DNA from 2 places in the Aeromicrobium wangtongii genome. Region 1 is predicted to be linked to the other one. Evidence: predicted binding sites of a transcription regulator. Region 1 holds the regulator's gene; the other holds the start of a gene.

The links. Region 1 encodes LexA, which represses DNA repair genes until DNA is damaged. Its sites were predicted from a motif close to TCGAACANNTGTTCGA; they were not measured.
Region 2: the regulator LexA is predicted to act here: its motif matches at 5,570-5,585, upstream of NQV15_RS08630 (HNH endonuclease signature motif containing protein).

Annotation. Positions count from the first base shown of each region.
Region 1 covers NZ_CP102173.1:2,256,170-2,264,605, reverse strand. The annotation lists gene dapF (diaminopimelate epimerase) at 1-698, shown strand, start outside; gene hflX (GTPase HflX) at 695-2,104, shown strand; gene NQV15_RS11080 (ATP-dependent DNA helicase) at 2,157-4,085, shown strand; gene NQV15_RS11075 (selenium-binding family protein) at 4,127-5,704, shown strand; gene galE (UDP-glucose 4-epimerase GalE) at 5,763-6,728, shown strand; gene lexA (transcriptional repressor LexA) at 6,917-7,645, opposite strand; gene NQV15_RS11060 (SDR family NAD(P)-dependent oxidoreductase) at 7,729-8,436, shown strand, end outside.
Region 2 covers NZ_CP102173.1:1,732,780-1,741,215, reverse strand. The annotation lists gene NQV15_RS08655 (lytic transglycosylase domain-containing protein) at 1-431, opposite strand, end outside; gene NQV15_RS08650 (SPFH domain-containing protein) at 566-1,663, opposite strand; gene NQV15_RS08645 (NfeD family protein) at 1,663-2,133, opposite strand; gene NQV15_RS08640 (ABC transporter ATP-binding protein) at 2,130-2,972, opposite strand; gene serB (phosphoserine phosphatase SerB) at 3,053-4,264, shown strand; gene NQV15_RS08630 (HNH endonuclease signature motif containing protein) at 4,261-5,550, opposite strand; gene NQV15_RS08625 (ArsR/SmtB family transcription factor) at 5,660-5,986, opposite strand; gene NQV15_RS08620 (MFS transporter) at 6,076-7,284, shown strand; gene NQV15_RS08615 (dodecin) at 7,315-7,530, opposite strand; gene NQV15_RS08610 (DUF3099 domain-containing protein) at 7,619-7,957, shown strand; gene NQV15_RS08605 (acetone carboxylase) at 7,950-8,138, shown strand; gene moaA (GTP 3',8-cyclase MoaA) at 8,150-8,436, opposite strand, start outside.

The DNA of each region.
Region 1 (8,436 bases):
TCGGCGCCGACGGCGTGCTGCGGGTCATCCGGACGTCCGCGATCGGCCTGCCGTCGGCCGGCGAGTGGTTCATGGACTACCGCAACGCCGACGGGTCGATCAGCGAGATGTGCGGCAACGGCATGCGGGTCTTCGCGCTGCACCTGGTGCAGGAGGGCCTCGTCGACCCGAGCGAGCCGTTCGTCGTCGGCACGCGGGATGGGGACAAGGAGATCTCCTTTCGACAGGCTCAAGGGGCGGAGATCAGCGTCGACATGGGCGTCCCGCAGGTGCAGGGTGTCTCGAAGGTCAGCGCGGCCGGGAACACCTGGGAGGCCCAGGATGTTAGAACTGGCAATCCCCACGCTGTCGCCTTCGTCGACCGGCTGGGCGACGCCGGCACCTTGCTGACGCAGCCCGAGTTCGACGAGTCGGTCTACCCCGAAGGCGTCAACATCGAGTTCGTCGTCCGCGAGGGCGAGCGCCACGTGGCAATGCGTGTGCACGAGCGAGGCTCGGGGGAGACGCGTTCTTGTGGCACCGGCGCCTGCGCCGTGGCCGTGGCCACCGCGGTGGCCGACGGAGCCGAGCGACCCATCACCTATCGGGTCGACGTCCCCGGCGGTACCGTGCACGTCAGCTGGAACGCCGATGACCACATCGTTCTCACCGGTCCCGCGCAGATCGTCGCCCGGGGCACCATGGATTGGACTGCATGACCGAACACACCAGCACCTCGACGACCACCGGACCCGCGCCCCAGGGCGTCGACGGTCTGGAGCTCGAGGAGCGCAACTCGCTGCGCCGCGTGGCGAACCTGCGCACCGAGCTCGAGGACATCACCGAGGTCGAGTACCGGCAGCTGCGCCTCGAGCGCGTCGTGCTCGTCGGCGTCTGGACCGAGGGCACCGCGGAGGATGCGGAGAACTCGATGGCAGAGCTCAAGCTGCTGGCCGAGACGGCCGGCTCCGAGGTGCTGGACGCGCTGATCCAGCGTCGGCAGAAGCCCGACCCGGCGACGTACATCGGCTCGGGCAAGGTCGACGACCTGCGCGCCGCCGTCGAGGCGACCGGCGCCGACACGGTGATCTGCGACGGTGCGCTGGCGCCCAGCCAGCTGCGCAACCTCGAGGACAAGATCAAGGTCAAGGTCGTCGACCGCACCGCATTGATCCTGGACATCTTCGCCCAGCACGCCAAGAGCAAGGAGGGCAAGGCGCAGGTCGAGCTCGCCCAGCTGCAGTACCAGAAGCAGCGTCTTCGCGGCTGGGGCGGCAACCTGTCCCGCCAGGCGGGCGGCCAGGCCGCCGCCGGTGAGGGCATCGGTGGCCGTGGCCCCGGTGAGACCAAGCTCGAGACCGACCGTCGTCGCATCGAGATGAAGATGACCAAGCTGCGCCGTGAGCTCGCCGAGCTCAGCAAGGCCCGCGAGACCAAGAAGGGCAACCGCAAGCGCCACGACATCCCGTCGGTGGCGATCGCGGGCTACACCAACGCCGGCAAGTCCAGCCTGCTCAACCGGTTGACGGACGCCGGGGTGCTGGTCGAGAACGCGCTGTTCGCGACGCTCGACCCGACGACACGGCGCACGCAGACGTCCGACGGACGCGTCTACACCCTGTCCGACACCGTCGGCCTGGTCCGCAACCTGCCGCACCAGCTGGTCGAGGCGTTCCGCTCGACGCTGGAGGAGGTCGCCGAGTCCGACCTGATCCTGCACGTCGTCGACGGCTCCGACCCCGATCCGGAGGGCCAGATCGCCGCGGTCCGACAGGTCGTGCTCGAGGCCGGTGCCCACGAGATCCCCGAGATCCTGGTGATCAACAAGGCCGACGCCGCCGACCCGATGGCCATCAAGCAGCTGCTGGTGCGCGAGCCGCACGCTGTCGTGGTCAGCGCACGTACCGGCGAGGGCATCGACGAGCTGCTCAGCGCGATCGAGGCCGATCTGCCGCAGCCCTCGGTGCACGTCGATGTCGTCCTCCCGTACGCCCGGGGCGATCTGCTCAACCAGATCCACACCGAGGGCGAGATCGAGTCCCTCGACCACGAGGCGGACGGCACGCACGTCGTGGCCCGCGTCAACGGAGCCCTCGCCAGCGAGCTGGAGCCCTACACGGCCTGACCGGCTGTGGACGGGATGAGGGCCCGGAGGCCGAGCCCGGATAACCTAGGGTGTGCCCTCGATCCGTGACGTCCTCCACGCCGCCGTCGAGTCCGTCGGGGGGCAGGACCGTCCCGGGCAGATCCAGATGGCCGAGGCCGTCAAGAACGCCCTCGACAGCGGCGAGCACCTGCTGGTCCAGGCCGGCACCGGCACCGGCAAGTCGCTGGGCTACCTGGTGCCGAGCCTGCTGCACGGCAAGCGGGTCGTGGTCGCGACCGCGACACTGAACCTGCAGCACCAGCTGGTCGAGCGCGACATCCCCGCCCTCAAGGAAGCCGCCCGGGCCACGCTCGACAAGGTGCCCCACCACGCCGTGGTCAAGGGCCGCGGCAACTACGCGTGCCTGCACCGGGTCCGCGAGGGCGCGCCCGACGACCAGGGCACGCTGGTCGAGATCCCCGAGGGATCGCTGGGTGCCGAGGTGCTCGAGCTGCGCGAGTGGGCCGAGGAGCAGGCGGCCCGCGGCCACACGGGCGACCGGGACTCCGCGCCCGCGCACAACGACCGCGCGTGGCGCCAGGTCAGCGTCAACCACCGCGAGTGCCTGGGAGCATCTCGGTGCGCGCACGCGCTGGAGTGCTTCGCCGAGCTGGCCCGCGAGGACGCCCACAACGCCCAGGTGGTCGTGACCAACCACGCGCTGCTGGCCATCGACGCGATCGACGGTGTGCCGATGCTGCCCGAGTACGACGCGGTGGTCGTGGACGAGGCCCACGAGCTGGCGGCCCGCGTGACGCAGGCGTCCACCGACGAGCTCGACCCGGTCATCGTCGAGCGCGCCGCCCGCCGCGCGCGGGCCCGGATCAGCTCGGGGGAGGGCGATGACCTCACTGACGCCTCCGACGCGCTGGCCGACATCCTGGCCCGCACGGAAGCGGGGCGCATCGACGAGCTGCCCCAGCCACTGGAGGCGGTCCTGGCGCTGGTGCGCGACAGCGCCCGTGCCTGCCTCTCGGCGTTCCCCAAGGAGGACAAGAGCGAGCCCGATGCCGCCCTCCAGCAGGCCCGCGGCATGGTGGACGACGTCCGCAAGATCGCCGAGCGCATGGCCGCCAAGGGCGAGACCGAGGTCTTGTGGATCAGCGAGTTCAAGGGCAACAAGCAGCTGCACATCGCGCCGATCGACGTCTCCGGGGCGCTGCGTGACAAGCTCTTCGCCGACAAGACCGTGGTGCTGACCAGCGCGACCCTCAAGCTCGGCGGCGGCTTCGAGCCCGTCGCCCGCTCGCTCGGCCTGTGGGGCGACGACCCGCCGTGGACGTCGCTCGACGTCGGCTCGCCGTTCGACTACGCCAAGCAGGGCATGCTGTACGTCGCCAAGCACCTGCCCGCGCCGGGCCGCGACGGCCTGGAGGAGGCGCAGCTCGCCGAGATCACCGATCTGATCGAGGCCGCCGGCGGCCGGACGCTCGGCCTGTTCTCCTCGCGCCGCGGCGCGGAGAAGGCCGCCGAGGAGGTCCGCGAGCGGTTGCCCGATCTCGACATCTGGTGCCAGGGCGATGCGCAGCTGCCCGAGCTCGCGCGCCGGTTCGCCGAGACCCCCAGCGCATGCCTGTTCGGCACCCTCAGCCTGTGGCAGGGCGTCGACCTGCCCGGCGACACCTGCCAGCTCGTCATCATCGACCGCATCCCGTTCCCGCGGCCCGACGATCCACTGATGAGCGCCCGCCAGCGGCTGGTGGAGAAGCGTGGCGGCAACGGCTTCATGAGCGTCGCGGCGCAGCATGCTGCACTGCTGCTGGCGCAGGGCACGGGCCGCCTCATCCGGCGGGGGACCGATCGCGGGGTCGTGGCCGTCCTCGATCCCCGCCTGGTGACCGCACGGTACGGGTCGTTCCTGACCGCTTCGATGCCGGACATGTGGCGCACCACCGACCGGAATGTGGCACTGGCTGCACTTCGCCGTCTCGATGAGGCCGCTAACGCCGCTGACGGCTGATAGTGTCATCGAGTTGTTCGACCTATCACCACGGGGATCCTATGAAGTTGCGTGCCGTCCTGCTGGTTCCTGCCCTCGGGGCGCTTGTCGGTGGGGTGCTGGTCGCCTCACCCGCCCAGGCAGTTCGGGCGCAGCAGATCACCGGAACAGTCAGCGGTCCCGGCGGAGCCGGCACCGTCGGCCCCGTCCGCGTCGAGCTGCTCTCGGTCGTCCGCGGCGGCAACACCAAGGTGGTGCGCTTCGCCAACAACGTCCCCGACGGCGGCAGGTACTCCTTCAGCGTCCCGCTGAACGGCACCAAGAACAAGACCTCGCGTCCGTACCGGTTGCGCATCTCCGCGCCCGCCACCGCGGGCTCGGCCCGGTCCTGGTTCTGGCGCGGCAAGAACGGAAAGCCCACGACCGGTGGGCGCTACCTGCGTGACGCGACGGTCGTGAAGGCCACCAAGTACGGCGCGTTCCGGGCCGACTTCCGGTACACCACGCTCTCCGGCACCGCGCCGGCCGGCTCGCGGATCACCGTGGCCGCAGCACCCCCGTCCTACAAGGGCGGCAAGGAGGCCCGGCGGGAGCTGGACATCCCGGGCTGCGCGAACGTGTACGCGACCACCACGGCCTCGAACGGCACCTACCGGGTCGACTTCCTGCCCTACGGCTCCGGCGACAAGCGCTACATGGTCGCGGCCCGACTGGGTGATGACGAGCGCTGGAACAACAGCTTCGGCAGCTGCTTCGACGTGCAGAACTACCGCTACTCCCGGTCCAACATGCTGGCGCTGAACCCTGCCGGCACGAACCACCCGGTCGAGGTCGGCGCCAGTGGCAACCACCTGACGGTCAACGGCGCGTTCCGGGGCTTCAAGCCCACGGCGCAGGGCGACCGGTGGGTCAGCATCCGCGAGGCCCAGCCGGGCGTGCCGGTCCTGGCCTCGCCCGTCGTGGCGCAGAAGGCCACGACCCGCGCCGGCAGCGCGACGTTCTACAACCTGGCACCGGGTCGCTACTACGTCGAGCTGGGCCGCCGTACCGGTTGCGCCGACTGGTACCCGAGCCGGTTCACCAACAACAACACCTACTTCAAGGGCCTCGACCGCGGCCCCGAGCGCTGGAAGTCCTTCCCGTACCTGAGCAAGCTGTCGGGCGGCGCGAACAGTGGACTCGAGGGCATCGCCCGTCGGGCCAACCCCAATCCCGCCACGAGCGCCGAGCAGGGCAAGAAGCCGCGCGGCTTCAAGGGCTGGATGTACCGGACGCACTGCAAGGCGCTGGGCGCCGGCGGCATCAAGACGATCGACATCTCGGGCACCGGCAACAGCCGGAGCACCCGGGTGATCTCCAAGAAGGGCGCCATCGTCAAGGGCCACGTCAGCCGCGTCAAGGGCAAGACGGGCACCGAGATGATGGTGACGCTGACGTCGCAGGACGGCAAGCGCGTCCTGCGCACGGACCTGACCGACGGCCGCGGCAACTTCTACGTCGCCGGCCTGACCCCGGGCCGCTGGAAGATCACCCTCAACGCTGACTCCTGGCGTGGTATCGGCCGCACGTTCACCGGCAAGCACTACATCAAGGTCAAGGCCGGACGCACCTACAACGCGGGGCACCTGCGCTTCAAGTGATCACGGCGGACCACCGGCCCCGGGAACGTCCGTTCCCGGGCCGTGACAGGCTGGGGCCATGACTGTCCTCGTGACCGGCGGCGCCGGCTACATCGGTTCCCACATCGTGCGTGCCTTCGGCCTGGCAGGGCTGGACTGTGTCGTCGTGGACGACCTGTCCAGCGGCCACCGCGAGTTCGTGCCGGACGACGTGCCCTTCGTCGAGTGCTCGATCCTGGACTCGGCCACCGTCACCCGGGCGATGTCCGAGCACGGCGTCGACGCCGTGGTGCACCTGGCCGGGTTCAAGTACGCCGGCGTCTCGGTGCAGCGCCCGCTGCACACCTACGAGCAGAACGTCCAGGGAACCGTTGCGCTGCTGCGGGCCATGCACGAGGCCGACGTCGACAAGATCGTGTTCTCCTCCAGCGCCGCGGTCTACGGCACGCCCGATGTCGACCTGGTCACCGAGCAGACCTCGACCACGCCGGAGTCGCCGTACGGCGAGAGCAAGCTGATCGGGGAGTGGCTGCTGCGCGATGCCGCCAAGGCGTTCGGCCTGCACCACACCTCGCTGCGCTACTTCAACGTGGTCGGCTCGGCCGTCCCCGAGCTCTACGACACCAGCCCTCACAACCTGTTCCCGCTGGTCCTGGACGCCCTGGTCGATGGGCGCACGCCGCGCATCAACGGCACCGACTACCCGACGCCCGACGGGACGTGCGTGCGTGACTACGTGCACGTCGCCGACCTGGCCGACGCGCACGTGGTCGCCGCCAAGAAGCTGCTGGCCGGCGAAGACCTGGAGCCGGTCTACAACCTGGGCAGCGGCGACGGGGTGTCGGTGCGCGAGATCATGACCGCCGTGGCCGCAGCGACCGGCATCGACTTCGAGCCCGAGATCGCCGACCGCCGCCCCGGGGACCCCGCGCGCATCGTGGCCTCCGGAGAGCTGGCCACCCGGGACCTCGGCTGGACCATGAGCCACTCGGTCGAGGAGATGGTCCGCAGCGCCTGGCAGGCGCGCCAGAACCACCCCGCCTGACCGGCGCGGCGGACCGACGATGAGGATTTTGGGTAGCCAGGACTGCCCAAAACCCTCATCGTCGGTCCCGCCTTGGCGTGCGGATCGTGGTGGGGGACGCAGGATGATGGTTTTGGGTAGCTAGGACTACCCCAAACCCTCATCGTTGGTCCCGCCTCGCGGGACCGCCAGTCCGGTCGGGGCAGTGCTCAGACGCGCCGGATGACCGCGGTGACCTTGCCCAGGATCGTGGCGTGGGTGCCGTCGATGGGGGAGTAGTCGTCGTTGTGCGGCAGCAGCCAGACCTTGCCGTCCTTGCGCTGGAAGGTCTTGACCGTGGCCTCACCGTCGAGCATCGCCGCGACGATCTCCCCGTTCTCGGCATCGGGCTGCTGGCGGATGACCACGTAGTCGCCGCTGCAGATCGCCGCGTCGACCATCGAGTCGCCGGAGACCTCCAGCATGAACAGCGTCCCCTCGCCGACCAGCGACTTGGGCATCGGGAAGATCTCCTCGACGCGCTGCTCGGCCAGGATCGGACCGCCGGCCGCGATACGTCCCACCATCGGGATGTTGACCGCGCTGGGCATTGCGTCGCCGATGCCGGTCTCGTCGACCCCGCTGTCACCCTCGGGCGCGCCGCTCATCGAGCGGCGTGCCTTCAGGACGTCCGGCAGGAAGATCTCCAGGGCGCGGGGACGGTTGGGATCGCGCTTGACGTAGCCCAGCCCCTCGAGTGCCCGCAGCTGGTGGGCGACCGACGAGGTGCTGGTCAGGCCGACCGCTGCACCGATCTCGCGCATGCTGGGCGGGTAGCCGCGCTTCTCGATCTCGTCGCGCAAGAACTCCAGCACCTTGCGCTGGCGCGTGGTGAGGCCCGAGGAGTCGGCGGGGCCGTCGGGCAGCTCGGTGACGTCGGCGTTGCGATCATCGGTCATGGGGAAAGGCTATCCCGAACCGGGGCGCATGTTCAAACATATGTTCGATGGCGTGTCGCGAGGGGGTGGCCTAGGTTTTCGGCGTGAGCCAGCCCCGCGTGAGTCCCGGAACCCGTCGATCTGCCGTCGTGACGGGAGGTGCGCGGGGGATCGGGCGAGCGATCTGCGCCGAGCTGGTCGAGCGCGGCTACGACGTGCTGGTGACCGACGTCGACGCGGCGGGTGCGCAGCGGACCGCGACCGAGCTCGGCGCGCACTCCGGACTGGCGCTGGACGTCACGGACCCGGCGGCGAACCGGGCGGTGGCCGATCTGGCGCGGGAGATCGCACCGCTGGGTGCGTGGGTGTGCAATGCCGGCGTTGCCTTCGACGGCGACCTGCCGGAGCTGACCGACGAGCAGGTGCGTCTGACGGTCGACGTCAACGTGCTCGGCGTGATGTGGGGCCTGCGGGTGGCGACCGACGCGTTCCGCGCCCAGGCGAGCGATGGCGTCCCCGGCGGCGAGATCGGTGTGCTCGCCTCGCTCAGCGCGCACGCACCGGTTCCCGGCCTGAGCGTCTACGCCGCCACGAAGGCCGCGGTCCTCTCCGTCGTCACCTCGGTGGCCGCCGAGCTGCACGACGACGGGATCGGCGTGCACGCGGTGTGCCCCGACGGCGTCGCCACCGCGATGGTCGACGGCTTCGACGTCCGAGGCGGGGCCCGCGAGGCGCTGGCGGCCGGCGTCATGCTGACGCCCGAGAAGGTGGCCGCCGAGCTGGTGGGGATGTTCGGCACCGCGCGCGTCGTC
Region 2 (8,436 bases), 520 kb from region 1:
TGGGACGTCCGGCCGTCCGGCAGCAGGTAGGCGCCACCCTCGGTGCCGTGCCCCGACTCGATCCCTCCGATCGCAGCCAGCGTCGACCACCCCAGCCGGCAGGCGGGCTGCTCCTGGCCGATCCGCAGGACCGCCGAGGCGTACGCCCGCATCGCGGTCTCGCTGATCCCGGTGCGGGTGGAGAGGTCACGCACCCACTGCTGGGCCACCTGATCCCCGGCCGCGACCGGTGCGGGCGCCACGGCGTCCGGCTTCACCGGCTCGAGCGCGAGCGCCGCCGGCGAGGCCGCAGGCGTCGGCGTGCCGCCGGACGACGCGCTCTGGGTGATCGCGGACGCGGCGAAGATCCCGAGGGCGACCATCACGCACAGCGCGACGCCCACGAGCACCAGCTCCAGGGTCCCGAACCCCTGGCGAGGTCGATCAGCCAAAGCGGCCGTTCACGTAGCCCGCGGTACGCGGGTCCTGGGGCTTTTGCAACATGGGTCCAGTATCACCGTGATTGCCAATGACGGCACGGCTGCCCCGTGGGTGGGTACCAACCCGCCCCGGGGCAGCCGCGAGGTCAGGCCTGCGGGGGCTGCTCCGGCGCCGGCGGGGCCGGCGGGACGTCCGCAGCGGTCGTCGCCGGGTTCTCGGCGGCCTTGGCGGCGTCGAGCGCCTCCTGGACGGCCTCGTTGGTCGCGGACTCGTCAACTCCCGTGTCGTCGACGACATCGGCGTCCAGATCGACGCGGGTCTTGCTGCCGCCGCCGTCGACCGGGATGGAGCCGATCGTGCCGCCGAGCGTCCCGAGAGCCTTGGTCAGCTCGGCCGGGATGATCCAGGTCGTGGCGTTGTTGCCGTCGGCGATCTTCGGCAGCATCTGCAGGTACTGGTACGACAGCAGCTTCTGGTCGGGGTTGCCGTCGTGGATCGCCTGGAAGACGGTCTGGATGGCCTGGGCCTCACCCTGCGAGCGGAGGATCTGCGCCTGCCGGTCGGCCTGGGCGGTGAGGATCTGCGCCTGGCGCTGGCCCTCGGCGGTCAGGATGGCCGACTGCTTGTCGCCCTCGGCAGTCAGGATCGCCGACTGGCGCTCACCCTCGGCGGTCAGGATCGCCGCACGCTTGTTGCGCTCGGCGCGCATCTGCTGCTCCATCGCGTCGATGATCGACGGCGGCGGGTCGATGCCCTTGAGCTCGACGCGGTTGACGCGGATGCCCCACTTGCCGGTCGCCGAGTCGAGCTCGCCGCGCAGGCCCGAGTTGATCTGGTCACGGCTGGTCAGCGCGTGCTCGAGGCTCATGCCACCGGTGATGTTGCGCAGCGTGGTCATCGTGAGCTGCTCGATGGCCTGGATGTAGTTGGCGATCTCGTACGTCGCGGCGACCGGGTCGGTGACCTGGAAGTAGATGACCGTGTCGATCGACACCACGAGGTTGTCCTCGGTGATGACCGGCTGCGGCGGGAACGACACGACCTGCTCGCGCAGGTCGATCACGTACCGGACCTTGTCGACGAACGGCATCACGATGTTGAGGCCGGCCGACAGGGTCGTGCGGTACTTGCCGAACCGTTCCACGATGCCGGAGCGCGCCTGGGGGACGATCTTGACCGTCATCGAGACGATCACGATCGCCAGGACGGCGATCAGGATGAGCACGATCAGTGCTGCGGACATCACAACTCCTTGGGAAGGGTCGATGGGCTGGACGAGGTGACGACGGCTGTTGCGCCGTCGATCCGGGTGACCAGGACCTCGGCTCCAGTGTCGAGCAGCACGGGGTCAAGGGTGCGGGCCGACCACAGCTCGCCGGCGAGTCGGATGCGGCCGCCCCGCTGGTCGACGGGCTCCACGACGAGCGCGCTGGAGCCGATGAGGTTGGCGTGACCGGTCTGCAGGGTGGGCCCGTCGTGCAGCTTCGCGACGAACGGAGGTCGGACGAAGAAGAGCAACGCGAGGCTCACGAGCGCGAACAGCGGCAGCGTGATCCAGACCGGAGCCCCCAGGCCTGCCGCGACGGCCGCCGCGAGGGCGCCGACCGCGAACATCAGCAGCACGAGGTCGAGGCTCATCATCTCGATGACGGCCAGCACCACGGCCACCGCGAGCCAGCTGGCCCACGCGTTGTCCCTGATCCAGTCGGTCATGCATTTCCCCCTGTGGTGTCTGACGTGTCGTGGGACCGGTCGGCCCGCCGCCCGTATGCTGCCCGACGCGCTGCGTAGCGTCCACCCTCGCGGTCGAGCTGGATGCGCTGCCCGAAGGTCATGCTGAGGTTCTCCGCGGTCAGCGTCGACTCGATCGGACCCTGGGCGACGACCCGTCCCGCGCGCATCAGCAGCACGTGGGTGAAGCCTGCAGGGATCTCCTCGACGTGGTGCGACACCATGACCAGGACCGGCGCGTCCTCCGACTCCGACAGCACGTCGAGGCTCGCGAGCAGGTCCTCCCGCGCGCCGAGGTCGAGTCCGGCGCCCGGCTCGTCCAGGAGCAGCAGCTCGGGATCGGTCATCAGCGCACGCGCGATCAGGACCCGCTTGCGCTCACCCTCGGACAGGGTCCCGAAGGTGCGCCGGGCCAGGCCTGACACCCCCCACTCGCCCATCGTCTGCTCCGCGCGCTTGACGTCCTCGGGGTCGTACTCCTCGTTCCACCGTCCCGTGACGGCGTGCGCGGCGGACAGCACGGTGTCGCGCACCGACTCCCCCGGCGGGATGCGGTCGGCGACCTTGGTGCTGGTGTGTCCGATCCGGGTGCGCAGCTCGGCGAGAGCCGTCCGGCCGAGCTGTTCGCCCAGGATGTGCGCCTCACCGGTCGTGGGATGCATCGCGGCGCCGACGATCTGCAGCAGCGTCGTCTTGCCGGCTCCGTTGGGTCCCAGCACGACCCAGCGGTCGCCTTCCTCGACGGTCCAGCTGACGTCGTCGAGCAATAGCTTGCCGGGACGCACCACGCTGACCTTCGAGAGCTCGAAAGCGGCAGGCATGCACCCTCCTGGTCGTGGTACGTGTCGGTGCAGTCAACCTACCGCGAGCGTGTGCAGCGTCAGCGATAGCCTCGGGTGCGATGACCGAACCTGTGCCCACGTCGCACTTCACCGACCCCACCGTCCTGGTGACCCTCACGGGTCCTGACCAGAGCGGAGTCACCACACGCCTGTTCCACGAGATCGCGCCGTATGACCTCGAGGTCATCGACGTCGAGCAGCTCGTGGTGCGCGGGCGGTTGATCCTCAGCGTCCTGCTGACCGTCCCCGACGACATGGCCGGGCTCGAGCGGACGGTGCGTGCGGCCGGCGCGGCCTTCGGGCTGGAGGTGACGGTCGAGCACGGCACGGGCGACAACCGGGCACGACGGGTGGGCCGCGCCCAGGTCGTCGTGCTGGGCGCGCCGCTGCGACCCGCGGCCATGGCGGCGATCTCGCAAGGCATCAAGGACGATGGCGGCAACATCGACCGAATCGTCCGGATGGCGCGCTATCCCGTCACCGCGATCCGCATGGAGGTCTCCGGCGCCGATCCCGACCAGCTGCAGGCCGATCTGGCCGCGATCGCGTACGAGCAGGGCGTCGACGTCGCGGTGCAGGAGAACGGCATCCTGCGCCACGCGCAGCGCCTGGTCGTCATGGACGTCGACTCGACCCTCATCCAGGGCGAGGTCATCGAGATGATCGCGGCCCACGCCGGCTGCGAGGACGAGGTCGCCCGCATCACCGAGTCGGCGATGCGCGGCGAGCTGGACTTCGCCGAGTCGCTGCTGGCCCGGGTGGCGCTGCTGCGCGGCGTCGAGGCGTCCGCGCTCGACAGCGTGTACGACACCCTCCAGTACGCGCCCGGCGCCCGCACCATGATCCGCACCCTGAAGCGACTGGGCTACAAGTTCGCGCTGGTCAGCGGCGGATTCACCCACATCATCGAGAAGATCGCCGCCGAGCTCGACATCGACTACTACGCGGCCAACGAGCTGGAGGTCGTCGACGGTGTGCTGACCGGACGTGTCGTCGGTCCGATCGTCGACCGGGCCGGCAAGGCGGAGTCGCTGCGGCGTTTCGCCGGCGAGGCCGGCATCCCGGTCAAGAACACCGTGGCCATCGGCGACGGCGCCAACGACCTGGACATGCTGGCTGCGTCGGGCCTCGGCATCGCGTTCAACGCCAAGCCGCTGGTGCGCGACCAGGCCAGGACCTCGGTCAACGTCCCGTACCTCGACGCGATCGTCTATCTCCTGGGCATCACCCGCGAGGAGGTCGAGGCGGCCGACGAGGCCGACGCCTCCTAGGCGGCGCGGGGTTCTTGCTGGATGAACCTGGCGTGGCGTCTGGGTCTCTGCTCTGGGTCGATGCGGGGTGGCGGGATGATCTCGGGGACCCCGTCCTTGCCCATGCGCGCTTCCCACTCGCCCTCGTGGACCAGGAAATGATGGAAGTGGCACAACAGTGCCGCGTTGTTCAGGTCGGTCGGTCCGCCCTCTGACCAGAAGCTCAGGTGGTGGGCTTCGCACCACGCCGGTGGCCGGTCGCAGTCCGGGAAGACGCACCCCTTGTCCCGGACGGCCAGGGCGAGGCGCTGGTGGCGGTCGTACAGCCGTTTGGTCATGCCGTGGTCGATGACCCGGGTGCCGTTCTCCAGGTACAGCGCCACCAGGTGAGCGTTGCACGCCAGCCGCTGGGCCTTCCGCGCTGACATCGTCGTGCCGGAGGTGTTCTCGGCGACGCCTTGCCCGGTGCGGAGGTCGTCGACATCGACGGTGACCGCGACAGTGGCCGCCAGCCCGCCGGACTGCGGCAAAGCCCCTGTCGGCAGGTGCGTGATGAGCTCGGTGAACGCGTGCCCGAGCTTGCGGTCCCTCGGCAGCGCCAGCCAGTCGTCGGCGCCCATGCCGTGGTGCTCAGCATTCGCCGCCGTCCGGCGTGGGGCGATGATTCCTTCCAGCGCAGCGCGCAAGGTGTCCGCGTCAGCGTCGGGGATCGTGAACGCCCCATGCGTGGTGCCATCTCCACGGCGACGGATGCTGAGCTTGGTGGCGTCCCAGCCCTTCTGCTCCTGCTTGCGCAGCTGCTCACCCAAGTGCTCGTCCGCACCATCGGGGTCGATCACTTCGAGGACTCTGTTCGCCAGCCGCTTCAGATCATCCAGACCGTACTCGCCAGCCAGGCGGATCAGATGCGCCTCGGCATCGCCGCGTTCTTCGTCACCGCACCAGTCCGGCAAGGCGTCGATGGCCTTCATGATCACTGACGCCTGATCCGTCGACAGCCCACCAGCGGCCCAGGCTGCTTGGGTGGCCTCGACACCGCTCACCCGCGCGAGGCTGACCAGCTTGGCCGCCTCGCCCTTGCTGATGCCAGTGGCGTTCGCCAACCACACCGTCGTCGACGTCGCCCCGTCATCCTTGGCAAGACCCATCTCCTCGGCGCACCCTGCCAGCCGCGACAACGCTGCGTCCATCGACGTGCGGGCCCTCGCGACCGCAATCGCGACCTGCTTGACCTCGCCACCGGTCAACGTCCAGGGCTCGAGCGCAGCCACATCATCACTGACCGATGACAGCTGATCGAGGATCATGGACGGACTCCGAAGCGACTAGAACGTATGTTCGATTCTATCGCGGGGCCCTCGTTCACCGCAAGAGGGTAGACCTAGAAATGTACTGCAATATCAGTGCGAATTCCGGCTAGTCGGAGCCCTCGGTCACACCGAGAACAGCCTCGAGCAGGCCCGGGAACGATTCGTCGAGCTCTTCCCTGCGCAGGCTCACGATGCGCTGGCGACCATCCGGCTCGTTGCGGACGATGCCTGCCTCGCGCAGCACCTTCATGAGGTGCGACTTGGTCGACTTCGGGAGATCAGGGTTGGTCGCCCCGCACTCGGCCATGCTCAACGGGCCATTGGCGAGCTCGCGGACGATCTCGAGCCGGGCGGGGTCACTCAGGGCGAACAGCACCTCGGTCAGCGGCACGTCCGCGACTCGCGGGTGCGGAAGCTGCTTGACAGTCGCCATGGTTCGATAATACTTGAACTTTCCTGACTGGTGCGCGTACCGTGGCTTCAGTTCCAACTTTTTCGAACTATTGCCACTAGAGGTCCAGCATGTCCGTCGACACCACTACTGCTGCAACGACCCTCCGGTCCACACCGACTCCCGGATTCGTCCTGGTCATCGCAGCCGTGATCGCGATGATGGCCGGGGCGAGCGCACCCTCGCCGTTCTACCCCGTGCTGCAACAGGACATCGGCTTCTCGGCCACCACGTCGACGACGATCTTCGCCGTGTACGCGGTGGCTCTGCTGCTGACGTTGCTCGTCACCGGCGCGACGTCGGACCACATCGGACGCCGGCCCGTCGTCTCGGCCGGATTCCTCGTGCTGGCCCTGAGCATGATCGCCTTCTGGCACGCCGACAGCGTCACGGTGCTCGTGATCGCCCGGATCGTGCAGGGCGCCGCCGCGGGGCTGTTGATATCGGCCCTGTCCGCAGCCGTGGTCGACCTGGAGCCGCCGGGCCGCCCGGGGTCCGCCGCGACCCTCAACAGTGTCGGGCCCTTGGCAGGTCTGGGCGCCGGCGCGTTGGTGGCCGGGCTCCTGCTGGACCACGCGTCCTCCGCGATGACCGCTGTCTTCGGATCGCTCACCGCGGTGTACCTGGCGCTCGCGGCCACGATCTGGTTGGTGCCGGAGACATCGCCGCGCCACGAGGGACTCCTCCGGTCGTTCCGTCCCCGCGTGGGCCTCCCGCTCGCGGCGCGAGGCCCCTTCCTGCGCAGCGCTCCGGCGCTGTTCGCCGCCTGGGCCACCAGCGGCCTGTACCTGTCCCTGGGAGCGCCGCTCGTCGGTCAGGAGCTTGGTGGGGAGCTGCACGTCGAGCAGGGTCTCGTGGTCGCGGTGCTGACCGGCGTCGGCTCCCTGGCGTGCTTCGTGGCGCGCGGCGGCACGTCCCGACGCGTCACGATCGGCGGGACGACATCTCTGGCCATCGGGACGGGCTTGACCCTGGTCGCGCTGGCGGCGGGATCGTACTGGGGCTTCATCGCAGCCGCCGTCGTCGTGGGCGTCGGGTTCGGGACGTCGTTCCTGGGCATCATGCGCTCCATCACGCCGCTGGCCGCGCCGCACGAGCGCGGCGAACTCTTTGCCGCGGTGTTCGTCATCAGCTATCTGGCCTTCGGCATCCCGGCGGTGCTGGCCGGCATCGCCGCGCCGCACCTCGGACTCGCCCAGACGACCTACGTCTACGGCAGCGTCGTGATCGTGCTGTCAGGCAGCGCCGCAGTGCTGCGCCGGTTCGCCTCCACCGACTGAGCCCAGCTCAGTCGGTGGGACGCCCCGGACTCACTCGTCGTCTTCGAGACGGAACCCGATCTTCATCGACACCTGGTAGTGGGAGACATCGCTGTCGGTGATCTGCCCGCGGATGCCAGTCACCTCGAACCAGTCCAGGTGGCGCAGCGTCTTGGTGGCCCGATTGATGCCGTTCTCGACGGCCTCCGTGACACCCTCGGGGGACGTGCCGACGATCTCGGTGATGCGGTAAGTGCGGTCAGTCATGCCCATGAGGGTACGGCCCCGGACGGGCTGACGGCGAGAGGCGCGGCGTACGTCCTGCACGGTTCAGCCACCGGCGTAGGCTGAGTAGGTGCCAGAACCCCGCGAACCCCGCAAGCAGCAGGTCTTCTCGATCACCACAGCCGCCGAGTCACAGACCGCCGACCGGGTGCGTCGCGAGAAGCGATACGCCATCTCGATGGGGATCCGCACCGTGTGCTTCCTGGGCGGCGTCGTGCTGGTCATGCAGCCGATGCCGTGGAAGGTGCTCGGCTGGCTGATGTTCGTCGGTGCGCTCTTCCTGCCCTACATCGCCGTGGTGTTCGCCAACGCGGGCGTGCGCAAGAAGGGCGACGGGCCGTCCCCGTTCGGCCCCGAGAACGGCAAGCAGATCGATGCGCCTCGCTCCCCCGAGATCGACCATGGCTGAGGAGCTGATCTGCTCGGCCAAGGGATGCACCGCCGCCGCGCAGCACCAGGTGGTGTGGAACAACCCGAAGCTGCACACCCCCGACCGCCGCAAGATCTGGCTGGCCTGCGCCGAGCACGAGCAGTCGCTGCGCTCGTTCCTGGACGCTCGCGGCTTCTACCGCGAGACCCAGCCGGTCTGAGCCGGGCCGGCTCAGCCGCCGATGGCCGACATCGGCCGGTCCGACTGCAGGAACGTCGGGTCGTCGATGCCGTGGCCGGGCAGCTTGGTCATCATCGCTGCCGCCCAGCGCTCGGCGATCTGGACGTCCGAGGCGCCGGCACGCATCGAGGCTCGCAGATCTGACTCCTCGCGGGCGAACAGGCAGTTCATGATCTGACCGTCCGCGGTCAGGCGGACGCGGTTGCAGTCGCCGCAGAACGGCTTGGTGACCGAGCCGATGATGCCGACGGTGTGGGGGCCGTCGTCGACGAGGAACT